4 regions of the Aeromonas sp. 130281 genome follow, and region 1 is predicted to be linked to each of the others. Evidence: predicted binding sites of a transcription regulator. Region 1 holds the regulator's gene; each other region holds the start of a gene.
What was found. Region 1 encodes sigma-54, which starts transcription at its own class of promoters, with help from an activator protein. Its sites were predicted from a motif close to TGGCACNGTTTTNGCTT; they were not measured.
Positions count from the first base shown of each region.

Region 1 (7,424 bases):
CGGGTGCTGCATCTGCAGATCCTGCTGCTGACGGCGGAGCAAGGGATCAAGCTCGATGAGCTGGCGGATACCTGGTATCTGAGCCGGGCGGCCCTGCAGGGAGACATGGCACAGGTGAGGGAGCGGCTCGCCCACTTCGGGCTCACCATAGAGAGCAAGCCACGGCTGGGCATGCGCATCCAGGGGAGCGAGACGGCGATCCGTGCCTGCCTGACCCAGCTGCTGTGTCAGGAGCTGCTGAACAACCAGCCGCTGCAGAGCCTGCTGCCCACCCTCTGCCCCAGCAAGACCCTGGAAGTGGTGGGCAACCATATTCACGATCAGCTCGGCCGCCATCAACTGCGCCTCGCCGACGAGAGCCTGCAACAGCTCGCCATCTATTGCGCCGTCGCCCTGCTGCGTCAGGCGGCGGGCCACGAGCTGCGCGAGTTTGCCAGCGACGACATCACCCAGACCCTGGCCGCGGTGGCCCGCGACATCTATGGCGAGCTGCCGACCCTGACCCCGCCTGGGGAGGAGGAGATCGCCTGCCTCGCCATCCAGATCCAGGCCCGCCTCACTGCCGATACTCCCCAGCTCAGCCCGGCCATGGCTGCCGAGAGCGAGCAGCTGGTGGAGCACTTGCTGACCTACATCCACCAGCACTACCCCTATGATCTGCGCGCCGACCCGCAGTTGCGGGCCGATCTGCAGACCCACATCAGCGCCATGCTGCTGCGGGTCAAATACCAGATAGGCAGCCACAACCCGCTGGCGGACCACATCAAGCAGTACTATCCCCTCGCCTACGACATCACCCTGGCCGCCATCTCGGAGTGGATAAGGCAGACCCCCTACCGGCTGACCCATCACGAGATAGGCTATCTGGTGATCCATATCGGGGTCGGCCTGGAGCGCCACCATGACATCGGCTACACCCGTCGTCCCCAGGCCATGCTCCTGTGCGATGCGGGCAACGCCACCTTCCGGGTACTGGAAGCGCGCATCCGGCGGGAGTACCCCCAGCTGCAGCTGACCAGTCTGGAGTCGGTACGGGATTACGAGGGACTGGCGCACATCGAGCAGGACTTTGTCATCAGCACCGTCAAGGTGAGCGAGAAGAACGCCCCCGTGGTGCAGGTCGCCCCCTTCCCGACCCAATACCAGCTGGAGCAGCTCGGCAAGCTGGTGCTGATCGACCGCACCCGCCCCTACCTGCTGGACAAGTACTTCGATGCCGACCACTTCATGGTGGTCACAGAGCCGCTCAGCCAGGCGCAGCTGTTTGGCCGCATCTGTGACCAGCTTGAGTCCGAGCAGCTGGTAGAGCCGGGCTTCAGGGGGTCGTTGCACGAGCGGGAGCGCATCGTCTCCACCATGCTGGGAGAGGGCATAGCCCTGCCCCACTCCCTCGGCCTGCTGGCCCGCCGCACCCTGGTCTATACCGTGCTGGCCCCTCAGGGTATCGACTGGGGCAATGGCGAGACCGCCACCCTCGTCTTCGTGCTCGCCATCAGCAAGGCGGACTACGAGGAGGCGATGGGGCTCTACGATCTGTTTCTGGCGCTGATGAACGAAAAAGCCAGCAGGAATCTGCTGGCTTGTCGGGACTTTTACGACTTCAAGGCGCTGGCGCGCGCCGGCTCATGACGGCAGAGGAGGCGTCGCTCACTCCTCGTTGAAGCCCGAGGTGAACAGCGCCACCACAGCGGCCAGGGCCTCCACCTCTTCCGGGCCCTCCACCTGCACCTCAACCTGCTTGCCCTGGGCGGAGTCCAGCATCAGCAGGCCGATCACGCTGTCCGCATCGGCCTCGATGCCGTCCTCGTTGCGCAGCAGCACATGGGCATCGAACCCCTGCACCAGCTCGAACAGCATCATGGCCGGTCTGGCATGGATTCCCAGCTTGTTTTTGACTTCTACCGAGGCGGAAACTGTCATCTGAACATCCTGTGGGTCTGTCAGGCTTGGGTGGAGCGCTTGTCCAGCGTGCGGTGACGGATCTGCACGTTCTTGCCAAGCAGTCGGAAGGTGCTGGCCAGCCGCTCGGCGATGAACACCGAACGGTGCTGTCCGCCGGTACAACCTATGCCGACGGTCACATAGCTGCGATTGTTGCGCTCCAGATGGGGCAACCAGGTCACCAGCATGTTCTCTATCTGCTGGATGAACAGCATCACGTCCGCCTGGGCCGAGAGGTAGTTGGCCACGGGCTCATCCTGACCGGTAAACGGCTTGAGCTCCGGGATCCAGTGGGGGTTGGGCAGGAAACGGGCATCGAACACGAAGTCCGCATCCTTGGGGATGCCGTATTTGAAGCCAAACGACTCGAACACCAGCACCAGCTCGTTCTCTTTCTTGCCGAGCACCCGGGTCTTGATGAGCTCGCTGAGGTCATGAATGCTGAGGTTGGTGGTATCGATGCGCAGATCGGCGGTCGAGGAGAGGGGCGCCAGCAGGTGGGTCTCTTCCCGGATCGCCTCATCCAGCGACAGCTGTTTGCGGGACAGGGGGTGCAGCCGGCGGCTCTCGCCATAGCGCTTGAGCAGGGTCCCGTTGTCTGCATCGAAGAAGAAGCTGGAGAACTCCACCCGCCCCTCGTTGCGCACCTGGGTCAGCAGGTTGTCCAGCTTGTCTGGCTGGGTCGGCAGGTTGCGCACGTCTATGCTGACCGCCAGCTTGTCATACTGGCTCTCCACCGAGACGATCAGCTGGGGCAGCAGGTTGACCGGCAGGTTATCCACGCAGTAGTAACCCAGATCCTCCAGCACCCTCAGGGCCACCGTCTTGCCGGAGCCCGAACGACCGCTTACCACTATTAACTGCATCTTGTCCCCTCACGCCAACGTGGCGGTGTCAGACCCGGCATCAGGCCGAGGTCATGATCTGATAGAGTTCTTCGTCGCTGGTCGCCTGGCGCAACTGGCGGCAGACGGCCTTGTCACCCAGCTTGGATGCCATCAGGGAAAGGGTCTTGAGATGCTGCTTGCACTCGCTTTCCGGCACCAGCAATGCAAAGAGCAGGTCAACCGGTTGATTGTCGATAGAATCGAAAGGGATGGGTTCGGAGAAGGTCATCAGCACGGCGGTCGGCGCAAAGGCGTCGTCGATCCGGCCATGGGGAATGGCGATACCGGCACCGATCCCGGTACTGCCCATCTTTTCCCGCGCCAGCAGGCTTTCAAACAGCACCTGGCGGGAGGCGCCGAGGCGCTCTGCGGCCAGCTCACTGATGATCTCGAGGGCGCGTTTCTTGCTGGTACAAGGGACCGCACTCTTGGTGCAGTCCCGACTCAGTATGTGTTCAAGTTGCATAGTTATTTTTGATTTAACTTATCTTTGTGCTTGATGATCTGCCGATCCAGTTTATCCAGCAGGGTATCAATCGCCGCATACATGTCGGCATGCTGCGAATTGGCGAACACCTCTCCCCCGCTGACGTGCAGCTTGGCTTCGGCGATCTGGTTCAGTTTTTCGACGCTCAACACCACATGTACGTTGTTGATATGGTCAAAGTGACGCTCGAGTTTGGCAAATTTGTTATTCACATAATCACGCAGAGCTTCGGTAATCTCGACATGGTGTCCGGTCAGGTTAATTTGCATAACGTCTTCCTTTTGTTTGCCTAAACCAGGCGTTTGCGCTGATTGGATGGCGGGATCAACAAGGATTCACGGTACTTTGCGATCGTGCGTCTCGCCACCATAATACCCTGTTCGGCCAGCAAATCCGCGATCTTGCTATCACTAAGCGGTTTGGCCGGGTTTTCGGCCGTCACCAGCTTCTTGATCAGGGCGCGAATTGCGGTCGATGAGCACTCTCCTCCTCCCTCCGTGTTGACATGACTGGAGAAAAAAAACTTCAGTTCAAAGATGCCACGGGGCGTATGCATGTACTTCTGGGTCGTCACCCGTGAAATCGTCGACTCGTGCATCTCCACCGCCTCGGCGATGTCGTTGAGTACCATGGGCTTCATGGCCTCTTCACCGTATTCGAAGAAGCCCTGCTGCTGCTCGACGATGCAGCTGGCCACCTTGAGCAGGGTGTCGTTGCGACTCTCCAGACTCTTGATGAACCACTTGGCCTCCTGCAAATGGGAGCGGATGAACTGGGTATCCGTGCTGCTGCGGGCATTGCGTGCCATGGCCGCATAGGCCTCGTTGACACGGATGCGCGGCGCCGAATCCGGGTTGAGCTCAACCACCCACTTCGTCCCCTTCTTGACCACGGAGACGTCCGGGATCACGTATTGCGACTCGCTCTGGATGATGCCATTGCCGGGTCTGGGCTCCAGTTGCTGGATGAGATCCAGCACCTCCTTGAGATCGCTCTCCTTGAGCCTGGTCTTGCGCGCCAGAGTGCGGTAGTCGCGGTTGCCGAGCAGGTCCATGTGCTCGCGGATCACCTCCCTTGCCTCATTGAGCCAGGGCAGATCCGGCGAGTACTGACCAAGCTGGATCAGCAGACACTCCTGCACCGAGCGCGCGGCTATGCCAACCGGATCGAAATGCTGCACCCGCTTGAGCACGGCTTCCACTTCATCCAGTTCCACTTCTACCTCTTCACTGCTGACTGCAGCCTGAATATCTTCGAGAGAGGCGGTCAGGTAGCCGGACTCGTCGATGGCGTCGATGATGGCGAGGGCAATGGCAGCATCCAGATCACTGAACGGCGTCAGTCGCATCTGCCACAGCAAATAGTCCTGCAGGTTCTCGGTGGTTTCCCCCTGATAGACGCTGTCTTCCCCGTCATGGATGGGGCCGGCGCTCTGGGCAGTCCCGGCGGAGTAGACCTCATCCCAGGTGGTGTCCACCGGCAGTTCATCCGGCATGCTGTCCTGCGCCATGGCGTCGCTGGAGTCGAGTTGACTGGCGTCCTGGGGCTCTATCGGGCTGGTTTCCTGCGCCTCATTCTCCTCCTGCTCCAGCAAGGGGTTATTATCGAGCGCTTGCTGAATTTCCTGCTGGAGTTCCAGAGTGGAGAGCTGGAGCAGACGAATCGCTTGTTGTAATTGTGGCGTCATGGTCAGGGACTGACCGAGACGCAACTGTAATGTCGGCTTCATCTACGTCGGGATATCCTTATGTTCAGCGAGGCAGTCACCTAACAAAAATGAGGGGTGCCCCCTTACTATAGACTGAATTGATCGCCCAAATAGACGCGCTTGACCTGCTCATCGGCGAGGATGTCGGCCGGAGCGCCCTCGGCAATCATCTTGCCGTGGCTGACGATGTAGGCCTTCTCGCACACATCCAGCGTCTCTCTGACGTTGTGGTCTGTGATCAGCACGCCCAGCCCTCTTTCCTTCAGATGCTGGATGATCTTCTTGATGTCTATGACCGAAATAGGATCAACACCTGCAAAGGGCTCATCCAACAGGATGAATCGCGGCTCTGCCGCCAGCGCCCGGGCAATCTCGACCCGGCGTCGCTCCCCGCCAGACAGGCTCTGACCCAGGCTGTCGCGAATATGGGTGATGTTGAACTCTTCCAGCAACTGCTCGACCTTATCCTCACGCTCCTCGCGGCTCAACCCCTTGCGGGTCTGCATGACCCCCATCAGGTTGTCGAACACAGACAGGCGCCGGAAGATGGAGGCCTCCTGGGGCAGGTAGCCGATGCCATTGCGGGCACGGATATGCATGGGCTGCAGGCTGATGTCCTGCTCGTCGATGGTGATGAGACCCGCATCCCGCTGCACCAGGCCCACGATCATGTAGAAGGAGGTGGTCTTGCCGGCACCATTCGGGCCGAGCAGCCCCACTATCTGGCCGGTGCCCACTTCCAGGCTCACGTCGCTGACCACCATGCGGCGCTTGTAGCTCTTCTGCAAACCCGTTGCTTTTAACACTGCCATGGCTTCTGTTTCCTACTTCTTCTGATCGGCGGGTTTGTCGAAGTTTTCTACCTGATCCGGCAGGAACACCGTCTTGACGCGCTGGGTGGGCCCCTTGCTCTCGGCGATCATCTTCTGTTTGACGATGTCGTAGCGGATGAGGTCGCCGGTAACCTGGCTGTCTTCCTGCTTGAGCTGACCGTTGCCCGTGATGGTGACCAGACGGTTCTTCAGCTCGTAGCGAATGCTGTTGCCGTGGGCATTGACCGGCTTGCCATTGTCCAGGATCTGGAAGAAGGTGGCGGGATTGCCATAGGCGGTCATCACCTCTGCGCCCTTGTCGCCGGAGCGGATCACCACCACCTTGTCGGCCTTAATCTTGATGGTGCCCTGGGTGATGATCACGTCTTCGCTGAAGGTGATGCGGTTGTCCTGCATCTCGGCCACTTGCTTGACCGCATCCACATAGACCTTCTCGGCAAAGTCGGACTCTTTGGCGCTCACTGTACTGCACAGCAGCAGGGCCACGAGGGCCAGATTAACGTTTTTCATTGAAATAAGTGGCATGGCCTTTATCCAGTAATTCGAAATATTTACGATCCAGATGGCCCTTCAGGCCAACGCCCTCGGTCTGGAATTCCTGACCCACTATGCTGATGTGCTGGTTGCTTCTCACGTCCTGGGTCACCAGATCCAGCTCCAGATAGGGGGTATCCAGCGTGGAGATGAAAGACGCCGGCAGCAGGCCGTCCAGATGGACCTTGTCACGCAGGATCACGTTGTCATCTGTGTTGAGCACCCCGGTTTCGGCCGTGACCTTCCACTCGGCCTCCCCCTGCTCATCGAACATGTAGACCACCGGCTTGTCGAAGGTGGCCTGCTCGAGGATCTGGTAATACTCCGCATATTCGGACTCCAACCGCTCGGTCCGCTTGCCCTGCTCGTTGAAGCGGGTCGTGACCAGGTTCTTGGCGGTGAAGTCCGGTTGATAGTTCTCTACCTTGGCAGCCGGTTCGGGCGCCAGCTCGATCTCGCCGAGCTGCCAGGCGGCCAGCGCCGCCAGAAACAGCAGGCCGAACAGAAACGTCTGCTTGTTCATACCGAAGCCTCGGGTTGGTAGTCGCCGAGGCCCTGCGCCTGCAGGATGAGATCGCACACCTCGCGCACCGCGCCCACTCCGCCCCCGAGGCGGGTCACCAGATCGGCACGAGCCAGCACCAGCGGGTGGGCATCCGCCACCGCTATGCCGAGGCCGCAGGCCTGCATCACCGGCAGATCTATGGCGTCGTCCCCCATGTAGGCCGCTTGCGACGCTTCCAGACCGAGCTTGGTCAGCAGCGCCTCGAAGTGGGGCAGCTTCTGATCCGCCCCCTGCACCAGGTGCTGCACCCCCAGACCCCTCATCCGATCGCTGACGATACGGGAGTTGCGTCCTGTGATGATGGCAATCTCGATGCCGGCGTTGAGCAGGGCACGCATGCCAGCACCGTCGCGGGTGCAGAAGGTTTTCAGCTCTTCACCCTGGTTGCCCATATAGATGAAGCCATTGGAGAGCACCCCATCCACGTCACACACCAGCAGGCGGATCTGCGCCGCCTTCTCGTACTGGC
Region 1 covers NZ_JBWVQS010000004.1:11,968-19,391, reverse strand. Annotated here, with positions in the region: gene AC1IN8_RS11990 (BglG family transcription antiterminator) at 1-1,629, shown strand, start outside; gene npr (PTS phosphocarrier protein NPr) at 1,648-1,920, opposite strand; gene rapZ (RNase adapter RapZ) at 1,941-2,807, opposite strand; gene ptsN (PTS IIA-like nitrogen regulatory protein PtsN) at 2,848-3,294, opposite strand; gene hpf (ribosome hibernation promoting factor) at 3,297-3,584, opposite strand; gene AC1IN8_RS11965 (RNA polymerase factor sigma-54) at 3,605-5,044, opposite strand; gene lptB (LPS export ABC transporter ATP-binding protein) at 5,110-5,835, opposite strand; gene lptA (lipopolysaccharide transport periplasmic protein LptA) at 5,848-6,366, opposite strand; gene lptC (LPS export ABC transporter periplasmic protein LptC) at 6,353-6,913, opposite strand; gene kdsC (3-deoxy-manno-octulosonate-8-phosphatase KdsC) at 6,910-7,424, opposite strand, start outside.

Region 2 (7,424 bases), on a different contig from region 1:
GGTTTCACCGTTCAGGTAGACCAGGCCGTCGATCTCGGGGGCATCGGCGAAGGAGCGACCGGTGGCGCCCTCTTCGTCCACTTCGTCGATCAGCACTGTCATCTCCTTGCCGACCTTGCGGGCCAGCTTGCGAACGGAGACCTGTTGCTGCAGCTCCATGAAGCGCTGGAAACGCTCTTCCTGGACCTCTTCCGGCACAGGATCCGGCAGCTCGTTGGCCTTGGCGCCCTCGACCGGGCTGTATTTGAAGCAGCCAACGCGGTCCAGCTCAGCCTTGTCGATGAAGTCCAGCAGCATCTGGAACTCTTCTTCGGTCTCGCCGGGGAAGCCGACGATGAAGGTGGAGCGCAGGGTGATCTCGGGGCAGATCTCGCGCCACTTCTGGATGCGCTCCAGGGTGCGCTCGACGGTACCCGGGCGCTTCATCAGCTTGAGGATGCGCGGGCTGGCGTGTTGCAGCGGAATGTCCAGGTAGGGCAGTACCTTGCCGTCGCGCATCAGCGGGATGACGTCATCCACGTGGGGATAGGGGTAGACGTAGTGCAGGCGCACCCAGATGTCGAGCTTGGCCAGCTCCTCGCACAGGGCGACCATGCTGGTCTTGACCGGCATGCCGTCGTAGAAACCGGTGCGGTGCTTGACGTCCACGCCGTAGGCGGAGGTGTCCTGGGAGATCACCAGGATCTCCTTCACGCCGGCCTCTTTCAGGCGCTTGGCCTCGGCCAGTACCTCGCCGATGGGACGGCTCACCAGATCCCCGCGCATGGAGGGGATGATGCAGAAGGTGCAGCGGTGGTTGCAGCCCTCGGAGATCTTGAGATAGGCGTAGTGACGGGGTGTCAGCTTGACGCCGTGGGCCGGCACCAGGCTGGTAAAGGGGTTGTGGGTCGGCTTCTCCACGTACTTGTGAACGTGGCCCAGCACCTCTTCATAGGCGTGGGGGCCGGTGATCTCGAGCACCTTGGGGTGGATCTCGCGGATCTGGTTCTCTTTGGCGCCGAGGCAGCCGGTGACTATCACCTTGCCGTTTTCGGCCAGAGCCTCGCCGATGGCTTCCAGCGACTCCTGTACCGCGCTGTCGATGAAGCCGCAGGTGTTGACCACCACCAGCTCCGCATCGTCATAGCTGGGCACCACATCGTACCCTTCGGTACGCAGCTGGGTCAGGATGCGCTCGGAATCGACCAGATTTTTGGGGCAACCCAAGGAGACGAATCCTACTTTGGGGGCCTGTTTTGTGTTGGACATCGCTCAATCACTCTTAGGTGGCTCTTATTCAAGGGCGCGGATTTTACCGGAATGGCTAACCAAAAACTATACAACCGAGGTTGTCAGGCCGAACAATATTTACGGTCAGCTTTTGTCCCTTGCCGTCAGGGAGGCTGTGCCCGCTCATGAGGGCACAGTCGCCGTCCCCTCGCTGCCGGGGGAGCCTGGCCCAGGTTGACTCGCTGGAGGGGACAGGCACTCAGGACTTCTTTGAGTAGTCTTAAATCTGATAGGGTGACATGTCCGCTGATGGGATATTAAAGGAGCACACAATGAAGAGCCGATCCTGGTTGATTGCCGCCGTCCTGGCACTTGCATCTGGCCCCAGCCATGCCGACTGGGCGAAATTGAAGGAAGCGGCCTCCGAGCTTGGCACCGCGGTGAGCGACACCAGCAAGGAAGCCTGGCAGGGGATCACCGACTTCTCCAAGGCGACCTGGGAGTCTGTCTCCACCTGGGGAGCCGATGCCTACAACAAGGCGGGCGCCTGGACGGAAGAGAGCGCCGCCACCGGCAAGGAGTGGTTGACGGCCGCCGACAAGAAGCTCGACACCATGCTGGAGCCCAAGACCCCCGCCGAGGCCAGAACCGCCCTGGATACCATGGCCGATACCGCCCTGGTACGGCTGTTCAACGAGCAACCCTCCGCCAAGCTGCTGTTTGACAAGGCCTATGGCTATGCGGTGTTCGACTCGCGCAAGTTCTCCCTGATGGTGCACACCAACCAGGGATCCGGGGTTGCCATCAATCGCAAGACGGGCAAGCACACCTATATGAAGATGTTTGGCGCCGGGCTGGCCGCCGGCATGGGGGGCAAGTTCTACCAGCAGGTGGTGCTGTTTGAAGACAAGGCCAGGTTCGATGCCTTCGTCAACAAGGGCTGGGAGGCCACCTCCGAAGTGGGGGCCGTGGCCGGCAAGGAGAGTGCCGAGCTGACCGCCAAGTACAATGGCGGCATGGCCATCTACCAGATCGGGGAGAAGGGGCTGCTGCTCGATGCCAATATCTCGGGTTCCAAATACTGGCTTGATGAGGATCTGAACAAGTGACGAAGGTCCCTGGCAGCGATCCGGTATTTTTCTTTTATCATGTTGAAATACTGCCTGTTTAAATGACGTGACTTGCAGTAAAAAGGGGGCCTTCGGCCCTCTTTTTCATGGGCGCAAGCAAGACACAGTCGTTGAACAAGGAGAGTGGCATGACCCAAGCATCTGAATCTGCCGTGGACCGGCGCCGGGAGTGGGAGCGGCAGAGTATCTATCTGCGGCTGCAGGAGGGCAGTCCCATGGTCCTCTGGGTCAATGGCGATGAGGTCGCACCCCTGGCGGAAGGGGCGGCTGAGGGGGGCGTCTTCGGCTGGGGACGGGCGGACGAGGCGACCATGGCTCTGGCGCTGGCCATTGTCGCCAGGCTGGTGGAGGTGGGCCTGGTGGCCCCTGAGCAGGCCACCGAGAAGGCGCGCTTCCTGCACGACGAGGTGCTGGTCAAGCTGCCAGCGGACGAGCACCGAGATCTGCATCTCGGTTATCTGAAGCTGGTGCTGGGGTGACATGAGCCGGGGCCAGGGGGCCTGCTTGTGGCTGCCCCTTGGCGCCGGCGGCCAGTCCCTCTTCCCTTTTGGCACTCTAATTGCTTAAGGCTTGCCAGTGTCAATGATTTGTCTGGGAAGGGAAGATGGAAATTAGCGCAAGCAGCCTGATGCAAGAGATGCAGGCACTCAAGGTCGAAGCCGGTGCCACGCCGCTGACCCAGCCCGGTCGTCCGGTCAACTCGGATTTCGGTCAGATGCTGCAGCAAGCCCTGGACAACGTCAACGAGTTGCAGGGCAGCGCCAACGATCTGCGTACCCGGTTCGATATGGGCGACAAGTCGGTGGACCTGTCCGAGGTGATGATCGCCGGGCAGAAATCCTCCATCGCCTTCGAGGCGACGGTGCAGGTGCGCAACAAGATGGTCGATGCCTACAAGACCATCATGAACATGCCGGTATAACTCGGCCCCATGGCGACCGAGCATCACGAAGATGTCAGCAATAAGGACCTGAAGAGTGGCTAACGATCCAAACGGCGATCTGCTGATGAACAACGAGGGGGCTGCCGCCCTCGATGAGCACGAGCAGAAGAGCTCGGCCCTGGGCTTCTTGTCCAACACCGATGTGTTGCGGCAGATCACCCTGATCCTGGGGTTGACCATCTGTCTGGCCATCGCCGTCTTCATCCTCTTGTGGGGCAAGGAGCCGGAGATGCGTCCCCTCGGCACCTTCAACACCCAGGAGCTGGTCTCCACCCTGGATTACCTGGATCAGCAGAAGATCCCCTATCAGGTCGAAGGCAAGAGCGTGCTGGTCAGTGCCGAGAATTATGCGGACATCCGGTTGCGCCTGACCCGCGCCGGCCTCGCCAGCAGCAGCGAGGCCAGCAACGACGGCGAAGCCATACTGCTCAAGGACTCCAGCTTCGGGGTCAGCCAGCGCATGGAGAGCGAGCGTCTGAAACTGAGCCGCGAGCGCCAGCTGGCGAGCGCCATCGAGCAGTTCCAGAACGTCGCCAAGGCCCAGGTGCTGCTGGCCATCCCGAAAGACAACGTGTTCGCCCGCAACGAGCGCAAGCCGAGCGCCACCGTCGTGCTGAGCCTGAAAGGGGCTGCCCTGGGCCAGGGGGAGGTGGACTCCATCGTCGACATGGTCGCCTCCGCCGTGCACGGCCTTGAGCCGACCCGCGTCACCGTGACCGATCAGAACGGCCGCCTGCTCAACTCCGGCTCGCAAGACCCGCTCTCTGCCCAGACTCGCAAGGAGTTTGCGATGCAGCAGAAGCAGGAGCTGGAATACAAACAAAAAATTGACGCCATCCTGATCCCGGTGCTGGGAGCCGACAACTATACCGCCGAGGTGGATCTTTCCCTCGACTTCTCCCAGCAGGAGCAGACCCGCAAGACCTACAATCCTGACCTGCCTGCGGTGCGCTCCGAGATGACGGTGGAAGAGAACAGCGCCAATGGCAGCAATGGCGGCGTGCCTGGTGCGCTCACCAATCAGCCCCCCGCCGCCTCCAGCATTCCCGAACAGGCCGCCGGCGCTGAAGGGGGAACCGGCTCTTCCGGCCGCTCCCGCAAGGAGGCGACCCGCAACTTCGAACTGGACACTACCGTCAGCCACATCCGGCGCCAGCAGGGCGGCATCCGCCGCATGACGGTGTCGGTGGCGGTGGATTACAAGGCCACTCCCGGTGCTGAGGGGGCCGTCACTCGCGAGCCCCGCAGCCAGGCCGAGCTCGATACCTTGCGCCGTCTACTGAGCGGCGGCCTCGGCTTTGACGTGACCCGGGGAGATACCCTGGAGGTGGTTGCCATTCCGTTCAACCGCCCCGAGCTGGAAGCCGTGGCCGACATGCCTATCTACGAGCAGCCCTGGTTCTGGCGCGCGGTGCGCATCGCCGCCTCGGTGCTGGTCATCATAGTGCTCATCGTCACCGTGGTGCGGCCCATGCTCAAACGCCTGCTCTACCCGGATGCCAAGCCGGAAGGGGAGCTGGACTTCGACAACCACACCGTGCTGGGTGGCGACGACGAGCTGAGCCTGCTGGCGGCCCAGGCCGAGGCCGAGCCGGTGTTCGGCCTGCGGGATGGCCAGCTCAAGCTGCCTGACTTGCACCGTGACGAGGACCTGCTCAAGGCCGTACGCGCCTTGGTAGCGAATGAACCAGACCTGGCCGCTCAGGTCATCAAAGAATGGGTAACGAACCGAGATGCCTGAAGAGAAGAAAAACCAAGTCACCGGTAACGACATCACCGAAAGCCAGCGCCAGATCCTGGATCAGATGGGCGGGATGGAGATGGCGGCGGTGCTGATGCTGAGCCTCAACGAGGAGGATGCCGCCCAGATCTTCCGCCACCTCGAGCCCAAGCAGGTGCAGCGGCTCGGTATGTCCATGGCCTCCATGTCGGATTTCAGTCACGACCGGGTGGCGGCGGTGCATCGTCAATTTATCGACGACATCCAGAAATACACCAACATCGGCATCGGCAGCGAAGACTTCGTGCGCAAGGCCCTGGTGGCGGCGCTCGGGGAGGACAAGGCCAGCAACCTGGTGGATCAGATCATCCTGGGATCCGGCGCCCGCGGCCTCGACTCCCTCAAGTGGATGGATGCCCGCCAGGTGGCCAGCATCATCCAGAACGAGCACCCGCAGATCCAGACCATAGTGCTCTCCTATCTGGAGCCGGAGCAATCCGCCGAGATATTGAGCCAGTTCCCGGAGCAGGTGCGCCTCGACTTGGTGATGCGTATCGCCAACCTCGAAGAGGTGCAACCGGCGGCGCTGCAAGAGCTCAACGACATCATGGAGAAGCAGTTCGCCGGTGCGGCCGGTGCCCAGGCGGCCAAGATGGGTGGCCTCAAGGCGGCCGCCAACATCATGAACTACCTGGACACCAACATCGAAGGCCAGCTGATGGACTCCATCCGCGAGTCGGACGAGGAGATGAGCCAGCAGATCCAGGACTTGATGTTCGTGTTCGAGAACCTCATCGACGTGGACGATCGGGGCATCCAGACCCTGCTGCGGGAAGTGCCCGGGGATCTGCTGCAACGGGCCCTCAAGGGCTCGGACGATCAGATGCGCGAGAAGGTGTTCAAGAACATGTCCAAGCGGGCCGCCGAGATGCTGGCGGACGACCTGGAGGCCATGGGGCCGATCCGGGTCTCCGAGGTGGAAGCCGCCCAGAAGGAGATCCTCTCCACGGCACGCCGTCTGGCGGACGCGGGCGAGATCATGCTGGGGGCCGGCGGTGGCGAAGAGTTCCTCTAAGCCATGGGCAATGGAATGTGCGATGATGTCGCCCCCTTCGTCCGGCACGCCAGGAGTGTCTTTCGCACATGAATAACAAGAACAGCAAGCTGCGGGGTTATGTCAGACCCGAGACGGACGAGACCCGGGTGGAGGCCTGGGGCTGGCCCGAGATGGAGGTCGAATCCGAGATCCAGAGCAATGCCCTGGGGCTCGGCCCTGACTGGTATCGCCAAGAGCAGGCGGACGAGATGCCGCCAGAAGAGCAGCCGGAGGAGCCCACCCCCAGCATCACCGCCGAAGAGGTGGAGGCAATCCGCCAGGCCGCCTGGGAAGAGGGGATGGCCGAGGGGCGGGAGGCCGGCTTTGCCAAGGGGCTCGAAGAGGGCAAGCTGGAAGGCTTGCAGCAGGGCCATCAGGCGGGTCTGGAGCAGGGTCGCGAAGAGGGGCTGGCCCTGGGCCGCGACCAGGTGGAGCAGGAGATTGCCCACTGGCAGGGGCTCGCCGCCCGCCTCGCCAATCCGCTCCAGGAGCTGGATGGCGCCGTGGAACAGCAGCTCATCACGCTGGTCCAGCAACTCGCCCGCGCCCTCATTCGCCACGAGGCCGAGACCTCCCCAAGACTGCTGCTCGAGGCCCTCAAGCAGGGCCTTGCCCTGCTGCCCGCCGCCGAGCAGGGGGTCACCCTGATGCTGCACCCGGACGATGTGGCCCGGGTCGAGCAGGCCTTCGGCGCCGAGGAGTGTGCCCGGCGTCACTGGCGGCTGCAAAGCGATCCCACCCTCTCCCCGGGGGATCTGCAGCTGGCCACCGAACTCTCCAGCATCGATCTGACCCTCTCGGGGCGCATCGAGCAACTGCTGCGCAACTTCCTTCGTGACAATGCCGGCTGACACCCTTTTCCGGTCAGGCAAGGGGAAGCCAGGCTGCTTCGCCCCCTCTCCCTTCGCGGCAATGCTGGCTGACACTCTTTTCCGGTCAGGCACAGGGGAGCCAGGCTGCTGCGCACCCTTTCCCTTCGTGACAATGCTGGCTGACACCCTTTTCCGGTCAGGCACAGGGGAGCCAGGCTGCTGCGCACTCTCTCCCTTCGCGGCAATGCCGGCTGACACTCTTTCCCCTTTCTCTCTGGAGGCGCGATGACCGCATCCCTGCTCAGTCGACTGCAAGGCTACCGGGTCCGCGATCTCGCTCCCATACCGCCGGTGGCGGGCAAACTCACCCGGGTGGTGGGGCTGACCCTGGAAGCCATCGGCTGCCGCGCCGCCATCGGTGCCCTCTGCCGCATCGACACCCAGGACGGCGTGCTGGAGGCCGAAGTGGTGGGCTTCTCCGGCGATCGGCTGTTTCTGATGCCGAGCGAGCAGC
Region 2 covers NZ_JBWVQS010000001.1:1,138,189-1,145,612, reverse strand. Annotated here, with positions in the region: gene rimO (30S ribosomal protein S12 methylthiotransferase RimO) at 1-1,248, opposite strand, end outside; gene befA (beta cell expansion factor BefA) at 1,542-2,318, shown strand; gene AC1IN8_RS05080 (hypothetical protein) at 2,468-2,818, shown strand; gene fliE (flagellar hook-basal body complex protein FliE) at 2,944-3,261, shown strand; gene fliF (flagellar basal-body MS-ring/collar protein FliF) at 3,317-5,023, shown strand; gene fliG (flagellar motor switch protein FliG) at 5,016-6,077, shown strand; gene fliH (flagellar assembly protein FliH) at 6,146-6,949, shown strand; gene fliI (flagellar protein export ATPase FliI) at 7,196-7,424, shown strand, end outside.
Region 2: a site for sigma-54 is predicted at 2,888-2,904, ahead of fliE (flagellar hook-basal body complex protein FliE). Genes of this name have one in related genera too.

Region 3 (7,424 bases), on a different contig from region 1:
GCCATCGAGATCCTGGGGCCGGGCGCCATCGCCCACCAGCAGGTGGAGATCCACCCCCTGCTGCAAAACCGCAAGGTGGTTGAGTTCTGCCAGGAGCACGGCATCGCCATCACCGCCTATATGCCGCTGGCCTATGGCAAGGTACTCGCCGAGCCGCTCCTGATGGAGATCGGCAAGCGCCACGGCGTCTCGGCGGCCCAGGTGTCGCTAGCCTGGCTGCTGGCCCAGGGCATGACGGTGATCCCGAGCTCCACCAAACGGGAGAATCTCGCCGCCAACCTGGCTGCGCTGAAGGTCAAACTCAGCCCCGAGGAGATGGCACAGATTGCCACCCTGGATCGAGGCGAGCGCTGCGCCAACCCGGACTTCGCACCGGCCTGGGATTGATCCCCCTCATCCCCAGCCCTTCTCCCGCCAGGGGAGAAGGGCGCAAACAGCAGTCCGGGATCTGTCTGTGACCCCAAGCGGGAGGCATCATGCCTCCCGCTTCTTCTCGTCTTCCCCTCTCTCGCCATCACCATCGCCATCACAAGCATCTGGCACAAGACGCCATCCAGCCCTGCCGCCCGTGCTGCTCACCAGAGCCTTCCCTTGCCTCTGTGTTCCCGGCTCGCTCTGCACGCGTTGCTGCTGCGCGCTTTGTCTCTGCCTTCCGCTAACTCTGCATAGCCGCTCTTGCTGCCTCAGCCACTCCTCCTTCCACAGCACCATTGCTGCTGATTTGGCAAAAGTAATTTGATGTTGCCGTCATTTTTGCCAACAAATCACATCGGCATACTGGCGCCATTCTCCCGTCGGGAGCCACTATCCAAGGAGTTTGTATGCCACTGGCGTTATTTGCCCTCACCCTGAGTGCCTTTGCGATCGGCACCACCGAGTTCGTGATCGTGGGGCTGATCCCCACCATAGCCGAGCAGCTCAATGTCTCGCTCCCCTCGGCGGGCCTGCTGGTCAGCCTCTATGCCCTGGGGGTGGCCATAGGCGCACCTGTGCTGACGGCGCTCACCGGCAAGCTGCCGCGCAAGTGGCTGCTGGTGGGCCTGATGGCGCTCTTCACCGCCGGCAACCTGCTGGCCTGGCAGGCACCGGGCTACGAGAGCCTGATCGTCGCCCGCATTCTCACCGGCCTGGCCCACGGGGTCTTCTTCTCGGTGGGCAGCACCATCGCCACCGGGCTGGTGGCCAAGGAGAAGGCGGCGAGCGCCATCGCCATCATGTTCAGCGGCCTCACGGTCGCCCTGGTGACCGGCGTGCCGCTCGGCACCTGGATTGGTCAGCAGTTCGGCTGGCGCGAGACCTTCCTGGTGGTGAGCGCACTCGGGGTCATCGCCATGGCAGGCAGCCTGCTGCTCATCCCCGGCAACCTGCCCAAGGGGACAGCCTCCAGCCTCAGTGAGCAGCTCGCCGTGCTGACCAAGAAGCCCCTGCTGATGGTCTATGCCAAGACCGCTCTGGGCTACGGCGGCGCCTTCACCGCCTTTACCTTCCTCGCCCCCATCTTGCAGCAGGTGAGCGGCTTCGGTGCCAATGCGGTGAGCCTGATCCTGCTGGTGTACGGGGTGTCGGTGGCCGTCGGCAATATCTGGGGCGGCAAGCTCGCGGACAAGATGGGCCCGCTGCCCGCCTTGAAGCTGATGTTTGGCGGTCTGGCGCTCATCCTGCTGATGCTCACCTTCACCGCGCCCCATCCGGTGCTGGCGGTGCTCACCGTGCTGGTGTGGGGTGCCTTCGCGTTCGGCAACGTGCCGGGACTGCAGGTGCTGGTGGTGAAGCAGGCCGAAATCCACACCCCCAATGCCGTGGACGTGGCCTCCGGCCTCAACATTGCCGCCTTCAACGTCGGCATAGCGCTGGGATCCGTGGTGGGGGGTTTAGTGGTGGATCACCTCGGTCTGATGCACACCCCCTGGATCGGGGCCCTCATCGTGCTGCTGGCCTATGGCCTGACCCACGTCAGCGAGAGGCGCGAGGCCAAGTTGGCGCTGGCGGTTTAACCTCCCACAGACGAAGAGGCCGACACCCGGTGTCGGCCTTTTTCATTGGCAAAAAAGTGCGGATCAAGACTCCTTGAGATCCTCGTCGGCGGCCCAGCGCGCCTCCAGCCAGAGCAGATTGACCAGGCCGCACAGCAGCGCAAACCCCAGCCCCAAAATCCAGGTGAAATACCACATATCGAAGACTCCTCAATTCCCGTGTCAGTAGAGGCTATGGCCCTGCTGGCGCACCTGCTCGGTGCTCATCTTGCCCCGCGCCACCCAGTAGACCCAGAGGGTATAGCCGATGTTGATGGGCATCAGCACGGCGACGATCCCCAGCATGATAAGCAGCGTCCGCTCGCTGGAGGTGCCGTCCCACAGGGTCAGGCTGCTGGACGGATCCAGGGAGGAGGGCAGCACGAAGGGGAAGAGCGCGATGGCCACGGTCAGCATCATGGCGGCGCAGGCACCGCCGCTGGCGAGGATGGCGAGCCGCGCCCGACCCAGCTGGCTGGCCAGCGTGCTCAAGAGCGGCAGCGCGAGGCCCAGGGCAGGCACTGCCCAGAGCACAGGGTGCGCCACGAAGTTGCCAAACCAGCCGTCCGGCGCCGTCACCACCTGCTTCATCAAGGGGGTCAGGGCGCCGTTGAGATCCCCGATCTCCGCTATCCGGTAACCGCGCATCTGGCTGAGCCAGAAGCCGCCTAAGGCAAACAGGGCGCTTGCTAGGGGGCCAAGCCAGCGGCTCTGGCGGGCGCAGCGCTGTGCTATCACCCCTTGGGTCTTGCACTGCAGGAAGCTGCAGCCATGGAGCATCAGCAGGGCCAGCGCCGTGCCCATGCAGGTCAACAGCAGCGGCCAGTTGAAATCAAAAGCGCCGTAGTGGATGCGAAGGGCCGAGTCGAAGCGAAACGGCAAGCCTTGCAACAAGAAGCCGAGGGTCGCGCCAAATACCAGGGTCGGCAGCAGGGCCCCCATCACCAGGGCCCTGTCCCACCAGCGGCGCCACAGGGGATCCGGCAGCTTGCTGCGATAGTCAAACCCCACCGGGCGCAGGAAGAGGCCGAACAGCAGGAACATGAAGGGCACATAGAGCGCCGAGAAGGAGGCGGCATAGACCAGGGGCCAGGCGGCGAACAGGGTGCCGGCACCGGCGATGAGCCACACCTGGTTGCCCTCCCACACGGGCCCCACGCTGTTGAGCAGCACTCGCCGCTCCTCATCGGTTTTGGCCACCACGGGGAGCAGCATGCCGACCCCGAGATCGAAGCCATCCATCACCACGAAGCCGATGAGCAGGAAGAGCACCAGCCCCCACCAGATGAGTTTCAGGGTTTCGTAATCCATCAGACGGGACTCCCGTTTTTCAACATTTCACCTTGATAACGACCCGTCTGCAGGCTCGCGGGCCCTTTGCGGATCACGTGACGCAACAAGAACAGCTCCACCACCAGCAGCGTGCTGTAGATAAGGAAGATGGAGATGAGGCTGAACCAGAGTTGCCCAGGTTGCAGCAAGGAGACGGAGGCCGACACCGGCAGCACGTCGCTGATGGTCCAGGGCTGGCGGCCGAACTCGGCCACGAACCAGCCCGCCTCGATGGCAATCCAGGGCAGCGGAATAGACCAGAACAGCGCCTTGAGCAGACGGGGGGATTGCACCAGCTTGCCCCGGCACAGCTGCAGGAAGGCGGCGGCAAAGAGCGCGAGCAGCACCACACCTATGCCCACCATCAGCCGGAAGCTCCAAAAAAGCGGCGCCACCTGGGGGATGGAGTCGTCGACCGCCTTGGCGATGGCCGCCTCGTCCGCCTTGCCGATATCGGCGGCGTAGGGGGTCAGCAGCAGGCCGTAGCCGAGATCCGCGCGGTGGCGCTCGAAGGTGGCGCGGGCCTCGGCATTGCTACCGTCTGAGCGCAGCGCCTCCAGGGCGTCGTGGGCAAGCATGCCGCTGCGAATGCGCACCTCGTGCTGCGCCTTCAGATCTTTAAGGCCGGTCACCTGCTCATCCAGGGAGCGGGTGGCGATGATGCCCATCAGATAGGGTATCTTGACCGCGGCGTGAGTGGTCTCGGCGCGCTGATCCGGCAGGCCGAACAGGGTGAAGGAGGCGGGCGCCGGCTCTGTGTGCCACTCCGCCTCGATGGCGGCGAGCTTGACCTTCTGCACCTCGCCGGTGCGATAGCCCGACTCGTCCCCCAGCACGATGACCGAGAGGATGGCCGCCAGACCAAAGCCCGAGGCGATGGCGAAGGAGCGCAGGGCGAAACGCACCTCCATGCGACGCAGCAGATACCAGCTGCTCACCCCCATCACGAACAGGGAGGCGGCCACATAGCCCGCCGCCACCGTGTGGACGAACTTGACCTGGGCCACCGGGTTGAAGATCACCGCCGCCACGTCCACCAGCTCCATGCGCATGGTCATGGGATTGAACTCGGCCCCCACCGGGTTCTGCATCCAGCCGTTGGCGATGAGGATCCAGAGCGCGGAGAGGTTGGAGCCAAGCGCCACCAGCATGGTCACCAGCAGGTGCTGACCCCGGGAGAGCTTGTCCCAGCCGAAGAAGAAGAGGCCGACCAGGGTGGACTCGAGGAAGAAGGCCATCAGTCCCTCCACCGCCAGCGGGGTGCCGAAGATGTCGCCGACATAGTGGGAGTAGTAGGCCCAGTTGGTGCCGAACTGGAACTCCAGGGTGATGCCGGTGGTGACCCCCATGACGAAGTTGATACCGAACAGCTTGCCCCAGAAGCGGGTGATGTCCTTGTAGATCACCTTGCCGGTCATCACGTAGGCGGACTCGGCGATCACCAGGATCCAGGACAGCCCCAGGGTGAGGGGCACAAACAGAAAGTGGAACATCGCCGTCGCGCCGAACTGTATTCGGGAGAGGCTGACCACATCATCCAGGCTTATCATGCATGACTCTCTATGTTGCATTTAACAGGCAGGTTTTCGCCCGTTAAGTACAACACGTGCCATGACACCTATAACAGATGCAGTTATAGTGAAATCCACCTATAACAGTTTAGGCCACCCCATGTCCCGTTACGGTCAGCTGGCTGCCTTGTTGCAGCAGCAGATAGAGAGCGGCCTCTGGCAACCGGGGGAGCGCATCCCCTCCATCCGCCAGAGCTGCAAGACCCATCACTTGAGCCCCATGACGGTGCTGCAGGCCTATCAGCTGCTCGAGAGCCGCGGCCTCATCCTGGCGCGGCCCCAGTCCGGCTACTACGTCAAGGCCGCCACCTCACCGCTGCCCGCCGGCACGGCCCAGCAGGCCCGCTACAGCGGCTCGGTGGACATCAACGATCTGGTGTTCGAGGTGTTGCTGGCGAGCAAGTCCCGGGAGCTGGTGCCGCTGGGGCTCGCGGTGGCGGATCCGGCCCTCTTCCCCCACCCCCAGCTCGGCCGGGCCCTGGCGAGCTGCATGCGCCGCCTCGACCCCTTCAGCACGGTGGCAGATCTGCCTCCCGGCAACGAGGCGCTGCGCCGCGCCATCGCCCAGCGTTACGCCAGCGACGGCCTGGCGGTGGACCCCCAGGAGATCATCATCACCACCGGCGCCATGGAGGCGCTCTCCTTAAGCCTGCAGGTGCTGACCGAGCCCGGGGACTGGGTGGTGGTGGAGTCCCCCACCTTCTACGGCGCCCTGCAGGCCATAGAGCGGCTCAAGCTCAACGTGGTGGAGATCCCCGTGATCCCCGGGGTGGGCATCGATCTCGCCCTGCTCACCGAGGCCCTCGCCCAGCGCCCCATCAAGGCGTGCTGGCTGATGGGCAACGTCCAGCATCCCCTGGGTCACACCATGCCGGATGGTCACAAGCAGGCACTGATGGCATTGCTCAACGCCCATGAGGTGCCCCTGGTGGAGGACGACGTCTACGCCGAGCTCTACTTTGGCCGCGAACGCCCCAGCCCCATCAAGCGCTGGGACGCCCGGGGTGACAGCCTGCTGTGCGGCTCCTGGACCAAGTGCCTGGCGCCGGGCTTTCGGGTCGGCTGGGTGGTGGCCGGGCCCCATGCCGAACGCATCCAGCGGCTGCAACTGATGTCGACGCTGTCGACCAATGTGCCGAGCCAGCTGGCGCTCGCCGACATGCTGCGCCAGGGCGGGGTGGATGCCCACTTTCGCCGCCTGCGCCACACCCTGGCCCAGCGCCAGCAGCAGATGCGGGCGGCTCTGCTGCGCCTCTTCCAGGACGAGGTGCATATCTCGACCCCGGACGGCGGCTACTTCCTCTGGCTGACATTCGACGCGCGCCTCGACAGCCGGGCCCTCTATGCCCAGGCGCTGGCCAGCGGCTTCTCGTTGGCCCCCGGCGCCCTGTTCTCGAGCCAGGGCCAGCACAACCACTGCCTGCGCCTCAACAGCGCTCATCCCTGGAGCCCGGCGCTGGAGGCCGCCCTCACCCGGCTGGCGGCCCTGGTCCACCAGCAGCTCGCCCCCTATCGGCAGGCCAGCAACGACAAGGCCTCATCATGACGAAGCCTTGTGGACTGGCTCGCCGCAGTAGGGGAGCCTTATCTGGCGTAAGTCTCGGACTGGCGCTTGAAGCCAAGAGACTCGTAGAGCGATCTGGCCCGCGCATTGAATGACATGACTTCCAGCTTGAGCTGGCTGGCATCGTGGGCCTTGGCCCACGCATCACAATGGGCGATCAGCGCCTTGCCTATGCCGCGGGATCTGTGGTGCTCATCCACCACCACAGTCGTGATGCGGCAGACGGGCAGCGTGGTGAGAAACGGGACGGTTTCATTGATGTCGATCCTGGCGCTCAAGAACCCCACCACCAATCCCTCCACCAGGGCGACACAAAACAGCCGCCCCTCGCTCTGGATGGCGTCCAGCAGAAACGCCCGCTGCCGGGAAGAGGGAGGGCAGAACACCTCGGGAGCCTGCTCGAAGTGGATCTGCCCTATCTGCCGATCCAGTTCGACGATGGCGTCGAGATCCTGCTCGGTTGCCTTGCGTATTTCCAATGGGTGCTCCTTGCCTGTGGTTGATGACCTCGCCCCAGCGGCCTGGGGAAAAAACCATCATAGGAGGAGTCGACCCCAAGATGAAGCGCCGATTGTATCCCTTCATGACAAGGGTTCACCGGGGGCACCAACGACAAGGCCCCATGACGGGGCCTTGTGAACAATCCTGATAGCTGCTGGGCTCAACCCGGTGCGCCCAGCTGGGCCACCTGGCGCTCTATGCTGGCTTTCAGGTTGTCATCGAGTTTCAGGGCTCGGGCCAGTTCGTCGAGATAGCCGCGCTCCATGAAGTGATCCACCTCGACGGCGAGCAGGGAGGCGAGATAGACCTCGGTGGCCTGCTCCATGTCGGTCACTTCCCGGGCCAGGGCTTGCGGATCCAGCGGACGGGCCAGCTCGGCGTCAATCCAGCGGGCGGCATCGGGTTGGCCCTGCTCGGTCAGGTACGCCTGGATCTTCTGGCGCT
Region 3 covers NZ_JBWVQS010000001.1:891,472-898,895, forward strand. Annotated here, with positions in the region: gene dkgB (2,5-didehydrogluconate reductase DkgB) at 1-387, shown strand, start outside; gene AC1IN8_RS03870 (MFS transporter) at 822-1,994, shown strand; gene cydX (cytochrome bd-I oxidase subunit CydX) at 2,058-2,171, opposite strand; gene cydB (cytochrome d ubiquinol oxidase subunit II) at 2,196-3,323, opposite strand; gene AC1IN8_RS03885 (cytochrome ubiquinol oxidase subunit I) at 3,323-4,894, opposite strand; gene AC1IN8_RS03890 (aminotransferase-like domain-containing protein) at 5,016-6,461, shown strand; gene AC1IN8_RS03895 (N-acetyltransferase family protein) at 6,500-6,958, opposite strand; gene AC1IN8_RS03900 (tellurite resistance TerB family protein) at 7,141-7,424, opposite strand, start outside.
Region 3: a site for sigma-54 is predicted at 4,940-4,956, ahead of AC1IN8_RS03885 (cytochrome ubiquinol oxidase subunit I). Genes of this name have one in related genera too.

Region 4 (7,424 bases), on a different contig from region 1:
GGACTCGGTGGCCGGATCCACTTCCAGGTTTTCGATGGTCGCAAGGTAGGCGACCCGCTGACTCGGATCCCGCGGCGCGAATACCTTGATGGAGGTGGCGTCCAGGGCCTGGGCCGTGTTGGGGCCCACCAGATCATTGACCACGTCTGCCACCCGGCGGGCCGTGGTGAAGTCGGGCCGGTTCAGGTTGAAGGTGATGGTGTCCCCCTGGGAGAAGGAGTTCGGCACTTCACGCTCCACGGTCGCCCCGTTGGCGATGCGCCCCACTGTGGGGGTATTGACCACCACCTTGGAGCCATCCGCCCCCTCGGCCCCGAGACCACCGACCACCAGGCTGCCCTGGGCCACCGCATAGACGCGGCCATCCAGCCCCTTGAGGAAGGTCTGGAGCAGGGTGCCGCCCCGCAGGCTCTTCGCCTCGCCGATGGCGGAGACGGTGACGTCTATGGTCTGGCCCGGCTTGGAGAAGGGGGGCAGATCGGCGTGGATGGCCACGGGCGCCACGTCCTTGATCTTGGGCTTGATGTTGTCCGGCACCTTGATGCCGAAGTTGTTGAGCATGGTCCTGAAGGTCTGCTCGGTGAAGGCGTTGTTCTTCTCGCCCGTCCCGGGCAGGCCCACCACCAGACCGTAGCCGATCAACTGGTTGCTGCGCACCCCTTCCACCGAGCTGAGATCCTTGATGCGGGAGGCGTGCGCCAGCCCGAGCGGCAAGATACAGCACAGCAGGCCAAGCAAACGGAGTCGGTTCATGACATCTCCTGACTAAACCATTCCGGCCCCGGGTCGTCACTGACGACCCGGGGCCCGAGTATTAAATGGGCCACCAGGGGCCGTTGAAGAAGCTGGTCAGCCACCCCTGTTCCTGGGTGTTGGCCAGATCGCCGGTGCCGCCGTAATGGATGCGCGCATTGGCGACCCGCTGGGACGAGACGCTGTTCTCCGAACTCACGTCCTCCGGGCGCACCAGGCCGGTGATGCGAATGTATTCGTTGCCGTTGTTGAGCATGATCCACTTCTCGCCGCGCACCAGCAGGTTGCCATTCGGCAATACCTTGACCACGCTGACCGAGATGTTGCCCTGCAGGCTGTTGCTCTGATCCGCCTTGGCCTGGCCCTTGAACGCACTGCTCTGGCCGATGGAGGCCGACAAGTCATAGGGGCTCGCCGTCACCGGCACCCCGCCCAGGGTCACGGGCTCCAGCTCCATCTTGTTGTCCTTGCCGCTCTGGGTATTGGCCTTCTTCGACGCCGAGGTCGACTCCGCCAGCTCTATGGTGATGATGTCACCCACTCGATGGGCCTTGATGTCCGAGTAGATGCCGTTGACCTGCTCGGGCTGGAAGATGGCCCCGGTCGGGCGCACCGACACCGGCTCCGACTCGCCATACACGGGGGCAAATTCGGGGTCGTCGGGTCTGGCGGTATTGGGGGTGCTGGTACAGCCTGCCAGTGTCAGCAGGCCCAGCATCCATAGGGCTTTCATCATGGCTCTCCTTTCATCAGGTCCGCTGGGTCAGGAAGGACATCATGGAGTCTACTGCCGAGATGACCTTGGAGTTCATCTCGTAGACCCGCTGGGCCTGGATCAGATTCACCAGCTCCTCGGTCACGTTGACGTTGGAGGTCTCCAGCATGCCCTGCTTGATCACCCCCAGTCCGTCCGCACCTGCCGTCCCCTGGATGGGGGCGCCGCTCGACTGGGTCTCGAGGAACAAGTTCTCCCCCATGGGTTGCAGGCCGGTCGGGTTGACGAAGTCGGTGGTGTTGATCTGGCCCACCACCTGGGACTGGCCATCCCCCTTGAGCTGAACGGAGACCTGACCATCCTCCCCCACGGTCACGCTCTGGGCGTTCTCGGGGATCTGGATCTCCGGCTGCAGCGGGTAGCCGTTGCCCGGGGTGACTATGGTGCCCTCGTCATTGAGGGTGAACTGGCCGTTGCGGGTGTAAGCCGCGCTGCCGTCCGGCAGCTGGATCTCGAAGTAGCCGCGGCCGCTTATCATCAAGTCTAGGGAGTTGTCCGTGGTCTGGACGTTGCCCTGGCTGTGGTTTTTCTGGGTGGCGACCACCTTGGCCCCCGCCCCCAGCATCAGGCCGGAGGGCAGCTCGGTATCCGCCGAGGAGCGGCCACCTGGCTGGTTGATGTTCTGATAGAGCAGATCCTCGAAGATGGCGCGGGCCTTCTTGTAGCCTACGGTGCTGGCGTTCGCCAGGTTGTTCGAGGTGACCGAAATGTTGGTCTGCTGGGCATCGAGGCCGGTCTTGCTGATCCAGAGTGCAGGATTCATTTAATACTCCTTGATTAGCTGATACGCAGCAGCTGGGTTTGGGCCTCGTCATTCTCCTCGGCGGTCTTCATGATCTTGACCTGAGTTTCGAACTGACGCTGCAAACGAATAAGGTTGGTCATCTCGTCGACCACATTGACGTTGCTCCCCTCGAGGGAGCCAGCCAGCAGGCCGACCTCGGCAGAGGCGGCTTCCTGCTGGCCATCCTTGCGGCGAAACAGGCCATCCTGCCCCTTCTCCACCGCATCGCTCGGGGGATTGACCAGCTTGATGCGCTGGAAATCCTCTGGCAGGTTGGCGGCGGCTCCCTCGGGACGGCCGCTGATGGTGCCATCCCGGTTGATCTCTATCTTCTCCATGGGCAGGGGCAGCACTATGGGCTGGCCTGCGTCATCCACCACGTTGAGCCCGGTGGAGGTCTGCAGATTGCCGGTGGCATTGAGCTGCAGGTTGCCCATGCGGGTATAGGCCTCTGCCCCATTGGGATCCTGCACCGCAATCCAGCCCGGGCCGTCGACGGCGACGTCAAGATCCCGCCCCGTGGTCTGCAGCAGACCGTGCTGCAGGTTCTGACCCGGCCGCTCCGTCATGGCAAACACCCGGGACGGCAGCCCTTCGCCAAACGCCTGCATGCTGCGCGCCTGCTCGAAGTCAGACTTGAAGCCGATGGTGTTGGCGTTGGCCAGGTTGTTGCCACGCACAGCCAAGCTGTTCATGTTCTCCTTGGCCCCGGACATGGCGATATAAAGCAGGTGATCCATGGGATCCTCCGTCAAACAGATGACTCTCGCAGGACAACTGCAAATTGAGTGCCAAGAGATATGGGAAGGGTGAAACAGCGGAGGAAAAAGCGACACATCGGAAACGACAAGGGGCGCATGAGCGCCCCTTGTCACCGCGATAATCCTTAGCGGATCTGCAGTATGTTCTGCTGCAGTGAGCTGTTCACTTCCAGGGAGCGGGAGTTCGCCTGGAAGTTGCGCTGGGCGGTGATGAGGTCCACCAGCTCTGTGGTCAAGTCCACGTTGGACTGCTCCAGGGCCGACGACTTGATGGAGCCGAAGGTGCCGGAGTTCGGAGTGCCCGGCAGGGCATCGCCGGAGAGCAGGGACTGGCGCCAGGAGGTGTCCCCCACCTGGGTCAGACCCTGGGAGTTGGCGAACTTGGCCATGGCCACCATGGCCACCTTGACGGTGGTGGCGTTGCTGTAGGTCGCCGAGACTATGCCGTCCGCCCCGATCTCGACCTTGGTCAACCGGCCGACGGTAGAGCCATCCTGGGTCAATTTGTTGACCTCGAACGGCGAGGCGTACTGGGTCACTGTGCCGAGCTTGAGCTCGATCTCCTGGGTGCCATCGGCGCCATTGGTGATGATACCGGCGCCCGGGGTGCCCAGCGGCTCGGTCTTGATGATGGCCGGCGTGGTGGGGGTCTGCATCTTGCCGGAGGCATCGAAGGTGACGCGGGCGCTCAGGGGGGCCTGGCTGACGCCGGTCGCCATGGTGGTGGCAGTGCCGCCCACGACGTCGATGGGCTTGTCCCCTTCATACATGTACATGCGCCAGGCCGTCGGGCTCGCAGGCTGGGTCAGGTTCGCGGGATCCGCCTCCTTGACGAAGTACTGGGTGATGGTGTGCGGCTCCCCCAGGGAGTCGTAGACCACGACGGAAGTAGAGGAGGAGTAGGTGCTCGAATCCTTGGGATCGAACTTGGAGGCATCGGCGGCGCCATTGCCCGCCGCCAGCGGCGAGGCGGTGGACGGCAGGTTGAAGCTGGCCTCTATCTTGGAGGTCTGGACCGGCTCGCCGGCCCTGTCCGGGATCTGGATGGGCTTGGTGGCGTTGATGCTCACCGCCTTGGGGGTGCCGTCGGCGTTGATCTCGTACCCCTGCAGGTAACCGCCGGAGTTGCTGACCATGTAGCTGCTTTCGTTGAGCTTGAAGGCGCCTGAGCGGGTGTAGCTGCGATCCAGGTTGGTCAGGCCATCGGAAGTCACGAAGAAGCCGTTGCCCTGGATGGCGAGATCCAGCGCGTTGTTGGTGAATTGCAGCGCCCCCTGGTGGAACTGCTGCGCCACCGCCCCCGTCGCCACCCCGTTGCCGACCTGGGTCTTGGCGTTGACGAAGATGGAGTTGGCGTAGACGTCGGCGAACTCGGCGCGAGACTCCTTGAAGCCGGTGGTGTTGACGTTGGCAATGTTGTTCGCGGTGACGTTCAGGTCTTTTTGAGCCGCATTGATGCCGCTGAGGGCATTGTTGAATGACATGTCTTTCTCCTTAGATCACTGCGTTAGAGGTCGAGGTCGGCGTCGTGGTCGACTTGCCGTTCGTCCCGCCAATTTCCAATACATCGGTCAGATAGATGCCACCCAGTCCCTTGAGCTTGAGGGTGCTGGGGTTGGTGCTGGTACCCAGCGTGACGCTCTCCACCTTGGCATAGGTGAGGGCCGGCACGCTCTCGGACTTGCCATTGACGGTGGCGTGCGCCTCTATCGAATACTTCCCGCTCTTGGCGGCATTGCCCGACTTGTCCTTGCCATCCCACTCGAAGGCCACGTTCCCCTTCTGATCCCCTTCGATGGAGAACTCCTTGATCACCTGACCGCTTTCGTCCTTCACCGTCACCTTGACGTTGCTGCCACCGTCCCCGGTGGCGATGACGCCGGAGAGGGTGCTCCCCTTCTCCAGATAACCGGTGTTGGAGGGAATGAGCACGTTCTGGCCCACCAGGGCCGAGGCCTGCAGCGCCTGGCTGGAAGTCATCAGGCTGTTGAGGCTCTCCATCTGGGTGGAGAGGCTGCTGATCCCCTGGGACGTCGACATCGAGGTCATCTGGGAGAGCATCTGGGCGTTGTCCACCGGCTTGAACGGATCCTGGTAGGAGAGCTGCATGGTCAGCAGCTTCAGGAAGGACTCCTGATCCAGCTCCTTCTTCTGGGTCGTGGTGTTGGTGGTATTGGTCTGGGCGGACGACGTCCGGTTGACCCCCAGCAGGCTGTCATAGGTATCTGCCACTTAGGATTCCCCCTCTGTCCGGGTTTGCCGGGCGCCGTACGGGTCGAACCCATGGTCGCGGCCATGCAGGCCGTCACTGATCACTGTCATCCGGGTTCACCTCTATCAGGACTTGCCGAGGCCGAGCGTCTGCTGCAGCATCTTCTTCGCCGCATCCGCCACCTGGACGTTGGTCTGGTAACTGCGCGACGCCGCTATCATGTCCGCCATCTCCTCCACCATGTTGACGTTGGGCTTGAAGATGAAGCCATCCTTGTCCGCCATGGGGTGGTTGGGGTTGTACTCCTTGAGCAGCGGCGCATCGCTCTCGACTATGCCCTTCACATCCACCCCCACCGAGGCCTGCTTGTCCGACATGGCCTGATCCAGCTGGGCGGCAAAGACTGGCCGCCTGGCATGGTAAGTTTTTTCCACGCTGGAGCTGACGCTGTCGGCGTTGGCCATGTTGCTGGCCACCGTATTGAGGCGGACGGACTGCGCGCTCATGGCAGAGCCTGCAATGTCAAAGACCTTGAACAAACTCATTACTGATCTCCTTTCAACGCCTTGAGCAGGCCGCTTATCTTGCCATTCATGAATTCGAGGGAGGCCTGGTACTCGAGGCTGTTGCGCAGGAACTCGCTGCGCTCCTGCTGCACATCCACCGTATTGCCGTCACCTGTATCCGGTTGCAGGGGGTTGCGATACTGGGTCGACCCGGGGGCATCCATCTGCAAGGCGAAATGCTTCTCGCTGGTGGTGGACAGCCCGAACCCTTGCTGGCTCTGGGCATCCTGCAACGCCTGGGAGAAGTTGATGTCACGGGCCTTGAAGCCCGGCGTATCCGCGTTGGCGATGTTGCTCGATAGCACCTCCGCACGCTTGGCGCGAACGCTCAGCGTGTACTGGTGAACACCGAATGCCTTGTCGAATGAAATTGCCATAGCGCACCTCCTGCTTCACGAATGTTTAGCAAGAGGTGTGCCAAAGAGGGACGAGGGGAGAGTTATTTGACCTTGTAGACGATGCCGGGGTTGCAGCGGATCATCTCGAACTTGTCGGTGAGGCCCGCCAGGGACTCCGAGGCCCCCAGCATCAGATAGCCGCCAGGATTGAGGCTGCTGGCAAACTGGTTGAGGATCTTGGACTTCACCTCTGGCGCAAAGTAGATGAGCACGTTGCGACAGAAGATGATGTCAAACTTGCCGAGCAGGCTGTAGCTCTCCAGCAGGTTCAGGGGCCGGAAGCTGGTCAATTTTCTGACACGCTCCGATACCCGCATCTTGTTGTCGCCGCAGGGCTCAAAGAACAGCCGCTTGCGCTCGGGTGACAGGCCGCGAGCCAGTGCCAAGCTGTCATAGACCCCCTCCTTGCACTGGTTGAGCATGGTGCTGGAGATGTCGGTCCCCACTATCTGCACCCCGCCCGGCAAGGTGCCGGGGCGTTTGACCTGCTGCTCCAGCGCCGTCATGGCGATGGAGTAAGGCTCCTGCCCGGAGGAGGAGGCAGCAGACCAGATCTTGATGGGACGACCACTCTTGCCGAGCTCCGGGAAGATCTTGTCACTCAGCAGCTGGAACGGGTAGGTATCGCGAAACCACAGGGTTTCATTGGTGGTCATGGCATCGACCACGGCCATCTTGAGCTCCCGCTCGCGCACGTTCATCGCCCGGGTCACCAGTTCAGACAGACTCTCGATACCAAACTGAGTCATCAAGGGCGACAGACGGCTCTTGACCAGATACTGTTTGTTGTCACCCAGCACTATGCCGCTCTGCTGCGCCAGAAAATTGCTGAATTGCCTGTATAAGTCGTCCGAAAGTGTCTTCATGCAGTTGTTCTTCTTTATTAGAGGGCGCCTTGTACGGCCTTGGCCAACTCATCAGGCTGGAATTTGGCTATGAAGTTGTTCGCACCAACTTTCTGCACCATGGCCTGATTGAACACCCCACTGAGGGATGTGTGCAGGATAACATGCAAATCCTTGAGGTTGGGATTGTTGCGGATCTCGGCGGTGAAGGTGTAGCCATCCATCTCCGGCATCTCGATGTCGGAGATGACCAGGGCAATCTGATCGAGGATGGGGCCCTGCTTGGCCATCTCCAGCAACATGTTGAGGGCCTCCCGTCCATCCTTGGCC
Region 4 covers NZ_JBWVQS010000006.1:145,773-153,196, reverse strand. Annotated here, with positions in the region: gene AC1IN8_RS16280 (flagellar basal body P-ring protein FlgI) at 1-753, opposite strand, end outside; gene flgH (flagellar basal body L-ring protein FlgH) at 815-1,486, opposite strand; gene flgG (flagellar basal-body rod protein FlgG) at 1,503-2,291, opposite strand; gene flgF (flagellar basal-body rod protein FlgF) at 2,306-3,052, opposite strand; gene flgE (flagellar hook protein FlgE) at 3,199-4,557, opposite strand; gene AC1IN8_RS16255 (flagellar hook assembly protein FlgD) at 4,568-5,305, opposite strand; gene flgC (flagellar basal body rod protein FlgC) at 5,411-5,830, opposite strand; gene flgB (flagellar basal body rod protein FlgB) at 5,830-6,228, opposite strand; gene AC1IN8_RS16240 (CheR family methyltransferase) at 6,291-7,115, opposite strand; gene AC1IN8_RS16235 (chemotaxis protein CheV) at 7,133-7,424, opposite strand, start outside.
Region 4: a site for sigma-54 is predicted at 3,090-3,106, ahead of flgF (flagellar basal-body rod protein FlgF). Genes of this name have one in related genera too.